3 regions of the Ensifer sp. GW821-FHT05G01 genome follow, and region 3 is predicted to be linked to each of the others. Evidence: riboswitches for the same ligand, from Rfam matches in the RefSeq annotation. Region 3 holds a riboswitch; each other region holds the start of a gene.
What was found. A riboswitch is a leader RNA that binds a small molecule or an ion and turns the genes downstream of it on or off. The one in region 3 is predicted to bind thiamine pyrophosphate.
Positions count from the first base shown of each region.

Region 1: linked by a shared signal. The riboswitch ahead of thiC (phosphomethylpyrimidine synthase ThiC) and the one ahead of thiB (thiamine ABC transporter substrate binding subunit) in region 3 are both predicted to bind thiamine pyrophosphate.
Region 2: linked by a shared signal. The riboswitch ahead of thiO (glycine oxidase ThiO) and the one ahead of thiB (thiamine ABC transporter substrate binding subunit) in region 3 are both predicted to bind thiamine pyrophosphate.

Region 1 is NZ_JBWKSC010000002.1:383,880-387,759, reverse strand. Features, by position in the region: gene AC07UR_RS07560 (sensor histidine kinase) at 1-742, shown strand, start outside; gene AC07UR_RS07555 (sigma-54-dependent transcriptional regulator) at 746-2,110, shown strand; TPP riboswitch at 2,186-2,317, shown strand; gene thiC (phosphomethylpyrimidine synthase ThiC) at 2,412-3,880, shown strand, end outside.
Region 2 is NZ_JBWKSC010000022.1:41,529-45,408, forward strand. Features, by position in the region: gene AC07UR_RS33615 (ABC transporter substrate-binding protein) at 1-578, shown strand, start outside; gene AC07UR_RS33620 (hypothetical protein) at 1,173-1,349, shown strand; TPP riboswitch at 1,508-1,639, shown strand; gene thiO (glycine oxidase ThiO) at 1,861-2,856, shown strand; gene thiS (sulfur carrier protein ThiS) at 2,846-3,043, shown strand; gene AC07UR_RS33635 (thiazole synthase) at 3,046-3,819, shown strand; gene AC07UR_RS33640 (thiamine phosphate synthase) at 3,816-3,880, shown strand, end outside.
Region 3 is NZ_JBWKSC010000005.1:260,764-264,643, reverse strand. Features, by position in the region: gene thiP (thiamine/thiamine pyrophosphate ABC transporter permease ThiP) at 1-1,272, opposite strand, end outside; gene thiB (thiamine ABC transporter substrate binding subunit) at 1,304-2,332, opposite strand; TPP riboswitch at 2,382-2,499, opposite strand; gene AC07UR_RS14965 (thiamine diphosphokinase) at 2,676-3,326, shown strand; gene AC07UR_RS14960 (ABC-F family ATP-binding cassette domain-containing protein) at 3,330-3,880, shown strand, end outside.

The DNA.
Region 1 (3,880 bases), on a different contig from region 3:
CGAAACCGAAATCGCCGACCACCGGCGCACCGGCGAAAAGCTGCAGGCGGTGCAACAAGAACTGGTCCAGGCCAACCGATTGGCAATCCTCGGGCAGGTGGCGGCCGGCGTTGCCCACGAGATCAACCAGCCGGTCGCGACCATCCGCGCCTATGCCGACAATGCCCGCACCTTCCTCGACCGCGGACAGAAGGAAACCGCGGTCGAAAACCTCAAAAGCATTGCGGCGCTGACCGAGCGTGTCGGCACCATCACCGACGAGTTGCGCAGCTTTGCGCGCAAGGGCCGTTTCGTTGCCGAGCCGACGGCGGTGCGCGAGGTGATCGAAGGCGCGCGGATGCTGCTGCGCAGCCGCTTTGCCGGTCGCATGGACGCGATCGTCATCGACCTGCCCGACAACGGGCTCAGTGTGCTCGGCAACCGTATCCGCCTGGAGCAGGTGCTGATCAACCTCTTGCAGAATGCTCTGGAAGCCCTCGGCGATCGGCCGGATGCCGAGATCCATGTCCGTTGCGAAACTGGTCCCAACGATACTGTTTTGCTTGTTGTCGCCGACAATGGTCCGGGCATAAGGCCCGATATCCTTGAAGACTTGTTCACGCCGTTCAACACCTCCAAGGATCAGGGTCTCGGACTCGGCCTTGCCATTTCCAAGGAGATCGTCGTCGACTACGGCGGCGACATCGACGTCAAGACCGGGCCTGAGGGCACCGTCTTCATCGTGCGACTGAAGAGGGCCTGAGCGATGCAGCAATCCGTATGCCTCGTTGACGACGACAGCGACCTGCGCAAGGCGATGAAGCAGACGCTCGAGCTTGCCGGCCTGAGCGTGACAGACTTTCCCGGTGCGGCGGATGCGCTCGCCGTGCTCGGCCCCGACTTCGGCGGTATCGTCATCAGCGATATTCGCATGCCGGGGATCGATGGCCTCACATTGTTTCGCCGGGTCGCCGGCTTCGACCCCGACCTTCCCGTCATCCTGGTCACCGGCCACGGCGATATTCCGATGGCCGTGCAGGCCCTTAAGGACGGCGTCTATGACTTCATTCCGAAACCCTTTGCTGCCGACCGTCTTGTGCAAAGCGCGCGCCGCGCGCTCGAAAAACGCCGACTGGTGATGGAGAACCGCGCGCTGAAGCGCGCGGCCGAAACGGCGGGCGAAAGCCTGCCGCTGATCGGCCAGACGCCGGTCATGGAACGGCTGCGCCAGACCTTGCGACATATCGCCGACACCGATGTCGATGTGCTCGTCGCCGGCGAGACCGGCAGCGGCAAGGAAGTGGTGGCGACGCTGCTGCACAACTGGAGCCGGCGCCGGGATGGGAATTTCGTGGCGCTGAATTGCGGCGCACTGCCGGAAACGGTGATCGAAAGCGAACTTTTCGGCCACGAACAGGGCGCCTTTACCGGTGCGCTGAAGAAGCGCATCGGCCGCATCGAGCATGCGAGCGGCGGCACGCTTTTCCTCGACGAGATCGAGGCGATGCCGCCGGCAACGCAGGTCAAGATGCTGCGCGTGCTGGAAGCCCGCGAAATCACCCCGCTTGGCACCAACGTGGTGCGCCCTGTCGATATCCGCGTCATCGCCGCCGCCAAGATCGATCTCGGCGATCCGGCCCAGCGCGGCGACTTTCGCGAGGATCTCTATTTCCGGCTGAACGTCGTAACCCTGTCGATCCCGCCGCTGCGCGAGCGCCACGACGACATCCCGCTGCTGTTCTCGCATTTCCTGACGCGGGCGGCGGAGCGGTTCAAGCGCGACGTTCCTGATATCTCGCCAGCGGTGCGCCACCATCTAATGTCGCATTCCTGGCCTGGCAATGTGCGCGAGCTCTCGCATTTCGCCGAACGCGTCGCCCTTGGCGTCGAGGGTCCCCTCGGACAAGCGACCGCCAGCCCGACAGCATCCGCTGCCGCCCTTCCCGAGCGGCTTGAGCGCTACGAAGCGGAGATTTTGAAGGAGGCGCTGCGGGCGCAGCGCGGCGACGTCAAGGCGACGATCGAGGTGCTCGGCATTCCGCGCAAGACCTTCTACGACAAGCTGCAGCGGCACGGCATCAATCGTGCGGATTATGCCGAGCGCCCGGCATCCGAAAAGCCCGGTCGCTAGCGCGCGATCAACAGGCGAAGGACACAACCGCCGGATTAGCGCTTGACGGCGCATCCGGATCGATGGCTTTCTTAAGGCATTCACCAGGGGGGTCCCGTCAAGGGGCTGAGATTCTGCTGGTCGGATCGGCTTGGCCGACCGAGGCGCAGTGACCCGTTGAACCTGATCCAGTTCATACTGGCGTAGGGACGGTGCAGACATCGACGCCACGATTCCGTCCTTCGCACGGAATTTCGGGCGAACCTGTCTTTTCCTTCCGGCTTCAGAACTGGGTCTCCAACCGCAAACTTGGAGCCTCATCATGAATATTGCCACCAAACCCGCAGGCCTCTCCGTCACCAAAGGCCCGCTTTCCGCTTCGAAGAAGGTCTATAAATCCGGCGCGATCCACCCTGAAATCCGCGTGCCGATGCGCGAAATCGCCCTGCACCCGACATCGGGCGAGCCGCCGGTCACGGTCTATGATGCCTCCGGGCCATACACCGTCGAAGACGTAAACATCCGCATCGAGGACGGGCTGCCGAGACCGCGGCGCAACTGGATCATCGCGCGCGGCGATGTCGAGGCCTATGACGGTCGTTGCGTCCGGCCCGAGGATAACGGTTTTGCCAGCGGCGACCGGCTGACACCGACCTTCCCCTTCCGTCATGCACCGCTGCGGGCAACCGGAAGGCGCGCCGTGACGCAGCTTGCCTATGCGCGCGCCGGCATCATCACGCCGGAAATGGAGTTTGTCGCCATCCGCGAAAACATCGGTCGCGACGCTGCGCGTGCCACGGCGCGCGACGGCGAAAGCTTCGGCGCCCATATCCCTGACCACGTCACACCGGAATTCGTCCGCCAGGAGATCGCCAGCGGCCGCGCCGTACTGCCGGCCAACATCAACCACCCGGAATCCGAGCCGATGATCATTGGCCGGAATTTCCTGGTGAAGATCAACGCCAATATCGGCAACTCCGCCGTCACCTCCTCGATGGCCGAGGAAGTCGAGAAAATGGTCTGGGCGACGCGTTGGGGCGCCGACACTGTCATGGATCTGTCGACCGGGCGCAACATCCACAACATCCGCGAATGGATCATCCGCAATTCGCCCGTGCCGATCGGCACCGTGCCGCTCTATCAGGCACTCGAAAAGGTCAACGGCATCGCCGAGGATCTGACCTGGGAGGTCTATCGCGACACGCTGATCGAACAGGCGGAACAAGGCGTCGACTACTTCACCATCCATGCCGGTGTCCGGCTTCACTATATCCCGTTGACGGTCGATCGCGTCACCGGCATCGTCTCGCGCGGCGGCTCGATCATGGCCAAGTGGTGCCTGCATCACCACAAGGAGAGCTTTCTCTACGAGCACTTTGCCGAGATCTGCGACATCTGCCGCGCCTATGACGTGTCGTTCTCGCTCGGAGATGGCCTGCGCCCGGGCTCGATTGCGGACGCCAACGACGCGGCGCAATTTTCCGAGCTGGAAACGCTGGGCGAACTGACGAAGATCGCCTGGGCCAGGGATTGCCAGGTGATGATCGAAGGCCCCGGCCACGTGCCGATGCACAAAATCAAGGAGAACATGGACAAGCAGCTCGCGGTCTGCGGCGAGGCGCCATTCTATACGCTTGGGCCGCTCACGACCGATATCGCGCCCGGCTACGACCACATCACGTCCGGCATCGGGGCGGCTATGATCGGCTGGTTTGGCACCGCCATGCTCTGCTACGTGACGCCGAAGGAGCATCTGGGGCTTCCCGACCGAAACGACGTAAAGACCGGGGT
Region 2 (3,880 bases), on a different contig from region 3:
CCTTTTCCGGCGAGCGGGCATTTCCCAATTTCGACGACCCCTGGCGTGTGATGGCAGCGGCGCTGCTTGCCGATGGCGTCAGCCGAGAAGAGCTGTTTCCGCTCGACGTGGAACGGGCTCTGAAAAAACTCGACGAAATCCGGCCCGCGGTTTCAGTGTGGTGGAAAACCGGCGATCAGAGTGTGCAAGGCTTTCGCAATGGCGACTATTCGATTGGGCAGATTTGGCTGACGCGCGCCAAGGCGATGCAGAACGAAGGTTTACCGATTGGATGGTCCTATAAGGCATCGTTTCTGGTCGGCGACCGCATTGCGCTCGTCAAAGGAGCAAAGAATCGTGACAACGCGCTAAAACTGATGGCGTTCTGGCTGAATTCGCCGGAGGCGCAGGCAATGGCTTGCGAAGTGCTTTCGTGCACGCCGCCAAGCACCGACGCAATCGCCTTGATGTCGGAGGACGTGCGCAAGACGATGCCGCATGCGAACGAGGTTCGGGACTTTATGGTTGTCCCCGACGCTGAATGGATCAACGCCAATGCGGCGCAATTGCTGCAACGCTGGAACGAGTGGCTTCGCTAGCCCATAACGATGAAAAAGCCGCAAGCATGAAACCGACAGCTCGGATCCTCCCGGGAAAGATCTGGGCTGTCGCGCAATCTGGCGGCGCGCCGGAGAGCTGATAAAGGCACGCGCAAGCCGGAATACCTCCCCGTCTCATCCCATATGGCTCCTTGCGGCGGCTGCTACCCCGGTCTCGCGACACTCCAAAAGACGCGCGATGCGGCGACAGGACACGTCACCTGCACAGCCGCGACGCCTTGATTATCGCGCCTGCGCGTCTCCATGCCAGACTTGCTCGACCTGACACGGCGACGAATGCTGAAATCTGCTTTCACTGAGCTCCAAATGTGAAGGAAAGCGCCATGTCAAATCGTCTTGTTTTCTCTTTGTTGTTCGTCTCGATGAGCATCCTGCTGGTCTGGGCGTTTCGACCTGCGACGACAATGTTCACAGGGTCGTCGCAGACAAATCAGTCTGATACCCAAACTCAATGATCGAGCCGATCGCCGCCGGATCGGCAGATCCGTCAGGTCGTCCTTTGCGCATGATGCAGCCATCCAGCGGAACAAAACCGGCGCGGGATAAGTTGGCCTTCCAAATGAGGAGACCAACATGAGCACGATACCGACTGAACCTATCCCGACGCCGCCCGCTCCCGACCTGCCCCCAGGCCTGCCGCCGGACATGCCGCAGCCTCCTATCGAGGAACCAGAGCCCGACGTCCTTCCCGACGAGATTCCCAACCCAAACCCGGATGAAAATGACGAGCCGCCGAAGCACCTGAAATAGCTTCGCCATGCAGGCGCCCTCCTTGCAGATCATGATGACGGCGTCAGGCATGACGATGCGTTCCTTGCGCTGACCGCTACAAAATCTGGCGACCTAGGTTGTCAACATGACCACCAAAACGACACTTGACAAAGCAGGGCATTGGCCTTTGAACTCGGTTCATTCACCAGGGGGGTCCTGACAGGGGGCTGAGATATTGCTGGGCGGATCGGCTTTTTCGACCGCAGCGCAATGACCCGTTGAACCTGATCCAGTTCATGCTGGCGTAGGGACGGTGGGAACGACGGCGCTGCGACAGCTCCTTTGCGATCGCTTGGACGTGTCTCTATCTTTCCAGCTCCAGGATCTGGGTCTCCAAACGTTAAAGTTGGAGCCAGCGAATGGTTTTTTCATATGCCGCACACGAACCGTACCGCAGATATAGACGGCAACACCGACGTCCGTTAGCGCAGCGGCGAATGGGCAAATGACCCTACCGCGACACCCAAGTATCGGATCGAGCGGAAGGCGAATGCAACCGGTGGTCATTAAGGGAGCGGGAGTCGTCGGTCTCGTCACGGCCTACGAACTGGCGCGGCGCGGCATTGAGGTCGACATTGTCGAGCGGGCCGAACGCATTGGCGCCGGTGCATCCTGGTTTGCCGGTGGCATGCTGGCACCCTGGTGTGAGCGCGAAGGTGCCGACGAAAAAGTCGAACGCCTCGGTGCGACAGCCATTGAGTGGTGGCAGGCGGCGCTGCCCGACAAAGTCACGCAGGAGGGCACACTTGTCGTCGCCGCCCCACGTGACACTCGCGAGCTCGATCGGTTTTCGACACGAACCACCGGGTACAGATGGCTTGATGCCGACGAGATCGCCGCACTGGAACCGGATCTGGCCGGCCGCTTCTCGCGTGCACTCTACTTCCCGAAGGAAGCGCATCTCGATCCAAGAGAGGCGCTGTCATCTCTCCATGACACTTTAGTGGCCATGAGGGTGCGTTTTCACTTCGGCCAGGCGACCGATGCCACCGTCGACCACCGTGTCTCTTGGTCTATCGATTGCACCGGGCGTGCCAGGCTCCCGGATGACGCGGCTCTGCGGGGCGTGCGTGGCGAGATGCTCTATCTGCGCACCGGCGACATTCAACTGTCACGTCCAGTGCGCTTCCTGCATCCACGACACCCCATCTATGTCGTTCCACGGCGTGAGCGCGTCTTCATGGTCGGGGCAACAATGATTGAGAGCGAATTGTCCGGTCCTATCGCGGCACGGTCATTGATGGAGCTCTTGAACGCCGCCTACGCCCTGCACCCGGCCTTCGGCGAGGCGCAGATTACTGAAACTGGAACTGGTATTCGCCCCGCCTACCCCGACAATCTGCCGAGGATCACGAGAACCGGCTCAATCTATTCCCTGAACGGCACGTATCGACACGGTTTCCTACTCTCGCCGGCCCTAGCGCATGACGTTGCGGAACTTCTGCTCAACCCGGACCACAGATCGGAGTTCTATGATGAACCTTAACGTCAATGGCGAGGAGCAGGAGATCGCCTGCTCGACGCTCGCCGAACTGATGGCAGCACTCGACTATGAAGGAAGCTGGCTGGCAACCGCTGTCAACGGCGAACTCGTTCACGCGGCCGACCGCGATGGATGGCGCTTACGCGACCATGATCGCATCGAAATTCTCTCGCCGATGAAAGGTGGCTGAGCATGCTGCACGTCTACGACACGGATATCACCACTCGACTGCTCCTGGGCACGGCGGGCTATCCATCGCCAGCCGTACTGTCCGACGCCGTACGGGCCTCAGAGACACAAATCGTCACGGTCTCCTTGAGGAGAGAGACGGCCGGCGGCAAAGGGGGAGGTGCGTTTTTCGAGCTGATCCGCGACCTCGGGACGAAAATACTGCCCAACACCGCCGGCTGCCACACCACCAAGGAGGCGGTGCTGACTGCCAAGATGGCGCGCGAGGTTTTCAAGACGAACTGGATCAAGCTCGAAGTGATCGGCAATCATGACACATTGCAACCGGATGTGTTCGCGCTGGTCGAAGCCGCACGGATCCTTTCGAACGAAGGCTTCGAGGTCTTTCCCTATACGACCGACGATCTGGTTGTTGCCGAACGCCTGCTGGAAGCTGGTTGCCGCGTGCTGATGCCCTGGTGTGCTCCGATCGGCAGTGCCATGGGGCCGCAAAACCTGTCCGCCTTGAGGTCGATGCGCGCGCATTTCCCTGATGTGCCATTGATTGTCGATGCGGGCATCGGCCGCCCTTCACATGCAACGACGGTGATGGAGCTCGGGTTCGATGCCGTGCTCCTGAACACGGCGGTGGCCGGTGCCGGAAATCCGGCCGTGATGGCATTGGGTTTTGCCAAGGCTATCGAGGCCGGGCGGTTGGCTTTCGAAGCCGGCATGCTCGAACCGAGAGACATGGCTGTCCCCTCCACCCCGGTGATCGGAAAGGCGGTCTTCTCATGAGGCTCGATCCCTTCTACCTCATTGTCGACAGCGCCCATTGGGTCGAACGCCTCGTTCCAAT
Region 3 (3,880 bases):
CATCGCCGGGGCCAGGATCCGATGGACGAAGGGCAACGCCATCAAGGCATTGATGGCAACAACGATGGCGGGGGCAAAACGGGCGACATCGCCGAAGGGGCGCAGAAGCAGGAACCAGCCCGCTCCAAGCACGACCGGCGGCACGAGCAGAACCAGGGAGGTGCTGGCCGTGACTGCGCCTGCAAAAAACCTTGCCAAGGTGGGTGCGTGGCGACCCGCCGTGACGGTACCAGCGGCCCGGATCATTGCAGCGGCGATACCGACACAAAGCAACGCTGAACCGACAGCAATGGCGATGCTGGTGATGAGGGCGCGATGCACGGTCGGATCGCCCGCCAGCTTCGGCAGGTCGGCGCGCAGGCCGGAACCGACAACGGCGGTCAGTGGCGCACCAATGAAGACGAGCGCGAACAGGATCCAGCCGGTATCGGACAGGCGGGAGAGGCCGGTATCTGCATCGTACCGCATTGACGCTCGACCGCCGGTGACGCTTTGCGCCGGCTCCGTCGCGACACGGGCGAGGACCAGGAGCAGCGCGCCGGTCATGACAATCTGCAGGGCAGAGAGTGCAATCGCCCTCTGAGGATCGAAGTCGAAGCGTAGCGCCTGATAGATTGCAACCTCGATGGTGCTGGCGGCCGGCCCGCCACCGAGCGTCAGCACCAGCGTGAAGCTGGTGGCGCAAAGCATGAAAACGAGGCCGGCGGCACCTGGCAGCAATCCGCGCAGGATCGGCCACTCGACAAAGCGGAAGAGTGCGGCGGGCGGCATGCCGAGATTGGCGGCGGTTCTCCAGTATTCCGAGGGGATGCGCTCCAGCCCGGCAAGGAAGAGGCGTGCGACCAGCGGCATGTTGAAGAAGACGTGAGCAAGCAGGATGCCGAAGAGGCCGTAGATGCTGACAGGCTGTTGAAGCCCGAGCCCGGCCAGAGCCGTATTGAGTACACCCTGCCGGCCCCAGATCTCGATTAAGCCCAGGGCGCCGACCAGAACAGGAAGGCCGAGCGGCAGGGCCATGAGCCGCAGCACCCAGACGCGGCCGGGAAAACGCGCCCGACGTGCCAGTGCGCGGGCGATCGGAATGGCGAGCAGAACCGAGAGCAGCGTCGAAAGGCTCGCCTGCAGCAATGTGAAGCGCGTCACCCGCCAGATATAGGCATCGAACAGCACGCCATTGCCGAAGCCGCCGCCCTGAAACAGAAGCGCTGCGACCGCCAGACAGACGAACAGAAGGATGCCGCCGAGACTTAAAGTCCCGGCGGTGATCGTGATCCTGTTTTCGGCAGGCGCGAACAAGCGCGCCTCAGTTCTTGCTCATGGCCGCGAGCCATTCGTCGATCCAGGCCTTGCGGTTTGCCGCCACGTCTCCCGACGGCAGCAGGAAGGTCTTGGCCGGATTGACCAGCTTGCCGAAGGCTTCAGGCAGCGGTTCCTTGGTGGCGGCGACAGGCATCATCCAGTTGGTGGTCGGGATGATCGACTGGAACTCCGGACCGGTCATGAAGCCGAGAAATTGCTTGGCAAGCTCCGGCTCCTTGGCGCTCTTGGTCATGCCGGCGACTTCGATCTGGATGTAGTGGCCTTCCGAGAATTCGGCCGCCTGGTAGCGGTCGGTGTTCTCAGCCACCATGTGGTAGGCGGGAGACGTGGTGTAGGAGAGCACCATCGGTGCTTCGCCCTTGGTGAAGAGACCATAGGCTTCCGACCAGCCTGGCGTCACGGTCAGAACCCGATCCTTGAGCTTGGCCCAGGCGGCACCGGCTTCGTCGCCATAGACGGCCTTGACCCACAGGAGCAGGCCGAGACCCGGCGTCGATGTGCGCGGATCCTCGATGACGATCTTCTGCGACGGGTCGCCTTCGACCAGGTCCTTCAGGCTCTTCGGCGGGGTTTTCAGGGTCTGGGTGTCGTAGACGACGGCGAAATGGCCGTAATCATAGGGAAGGAAGGTGTCGTCGGTGAAGTCGCCGGGCACCTTGACGTCCTTGGCCTCGATGCCGTGCGGCGCGAAGAAGCCGGTGGCCTTGGCTTCGGCGACGAGGTTGGTGTCGAGGCCAAGCACGATGTCAGCCTTGGAGGCAGCACCCTCGAGTTTCAGGCGGGTCAGAAGCTCCACGCCATCGGCGACGCCGACATAGGTGACCTTGCATTCGCAGGTCTTCTCGAAGGCTTCGGCGACCTTGGCGCCCGGGCCCCATTCGGTGATGAAGCTCTCATAGGTGTAGACGGTCAGAGTCTTGTCTGCGGCAGACGCGCCGGTCGTAAAGACAAGGCTGGCGGCAGCGGCAAGCGCTAGCCGGCTAAGGAACTTCAGTTGCGATGATTTGGACATGGCAGGCACCTCTCCCTAAAAATAATGTTGCATGGGAAAAGGGCGTATCGATCCGATCGCGTCTAATCCCTCCGCCGGTATGAGCCGGATCAGGTTCCGCGGGTTGGCGTTAAACGCCTCTCAGCCTTCGGCCAGCATGTGGTCGGAAGGCACCCCGTTAGAGCGGGTAGAGATTTACCGCCGTGACGGTTTGATGGCAAGCGGAGTTTGAACGCGGTATCCGGCAGCCCGACGCTCGCCGATGCTGCCAAGCCTGATGACATCAACGCAAAATCGCCGGATCGCCCCCTCGTTCGGTTTTCTTGCTTTTCCTTGGCAGTGCCTTTGCGCTATGGGCTTTGCCATGGCCCGATCCACCTTCACCATTCTGCTCGGCGGTGCACTGACCCTTACCGATCGCCTTGCGCGCCAGCTTGCCGGCAGCCGCTTCGTTGCGGCCGATGGCGGCATGCGGCATGCGCGCACCCTGTCGGTAATCCCCGACGTCTGGGTTGGCGATTTCGATTCGACCGAGGAGACGCTGCTTGCCGAGTTTGCCGGCGTCCCGCGCGAACCCTATCCCGCCGCCAAGGCTGCAACCGATGGTGAAATCGCCGTCGAGGCTGCGCTTACGCGCGGTGCGGGAGCCCTGATCTTTGCCGGTGCGCTCGGAGGATCCCGCAGCGATCATGCCTTCCTGCACCTGCTTCAGGCCGCTTCGCTGGCCGAACGCGGCTTGCCGGTGTTCATGACGTCGGGCGAGGAAGAGGCCTATCCGCTGCTTTCAGGCGAGATCGAGATCGATCTGCCGAAGGGCAGTCTGTTTTCGATCCTCGGACTGACCGATCTCTTCGGCCTGACGATCGTCAATGCGCGCTATCCGCTCACCGATTTCACCTTGCCGTTCGGGTCGTCCCGCACCGTTTCCAATGTTGCGGAGGGTCCCCTTCGCATTTCCCTCGACACCGGCCGGGCGATTGTTCTCGCTCGCCCCTATGACCTTTCCGGAGCCTGAGCCTTGGCGCCTCCCATTCTGAAACTCGACGATATCTTCCTCACCTTCGGGGGCACGCCGCTTCTGGCCGGCGCCAACCTGCAGGTGGAGCCGGGTGATCGCATCTGCCTTGTCGGGCGCAACGGTTCCGGCAAATCGACGCTGATGAAGATCGCTGCCGGTCTTGCCGAGGCGCAATCGGGTGAGGTGTTCCGCCATCCGTCCTCGACGGTCCGTTACCTGCCCCAGGCACCGGATTTCGAAGGCTACGACACGGTGCAGGCCTATGCGGAATCGGGTCTTGGTCCGAGCGACGATCCGTACCGCGTCACCTATCTGCTGCAGCATCTGGGCCTGACCGGCGAAGAAGACCCGTCGCGCCTTTCCGGCGGCGAGGCGCGCCGCGCAGCACTTGCGCGCGTGATGGCGCCGGAGCCGGATATTCTTCTGCTCGACGAGCCAACCAACCACCTCGACCTGCCGACGATCGAATGGCTCGAAGACGAGCTGACCCGCAGCCGCTCGGCCCTGGTGCTGATCTCGCACGACCGGCGGTTCTTGGAAAAAGTATCGAC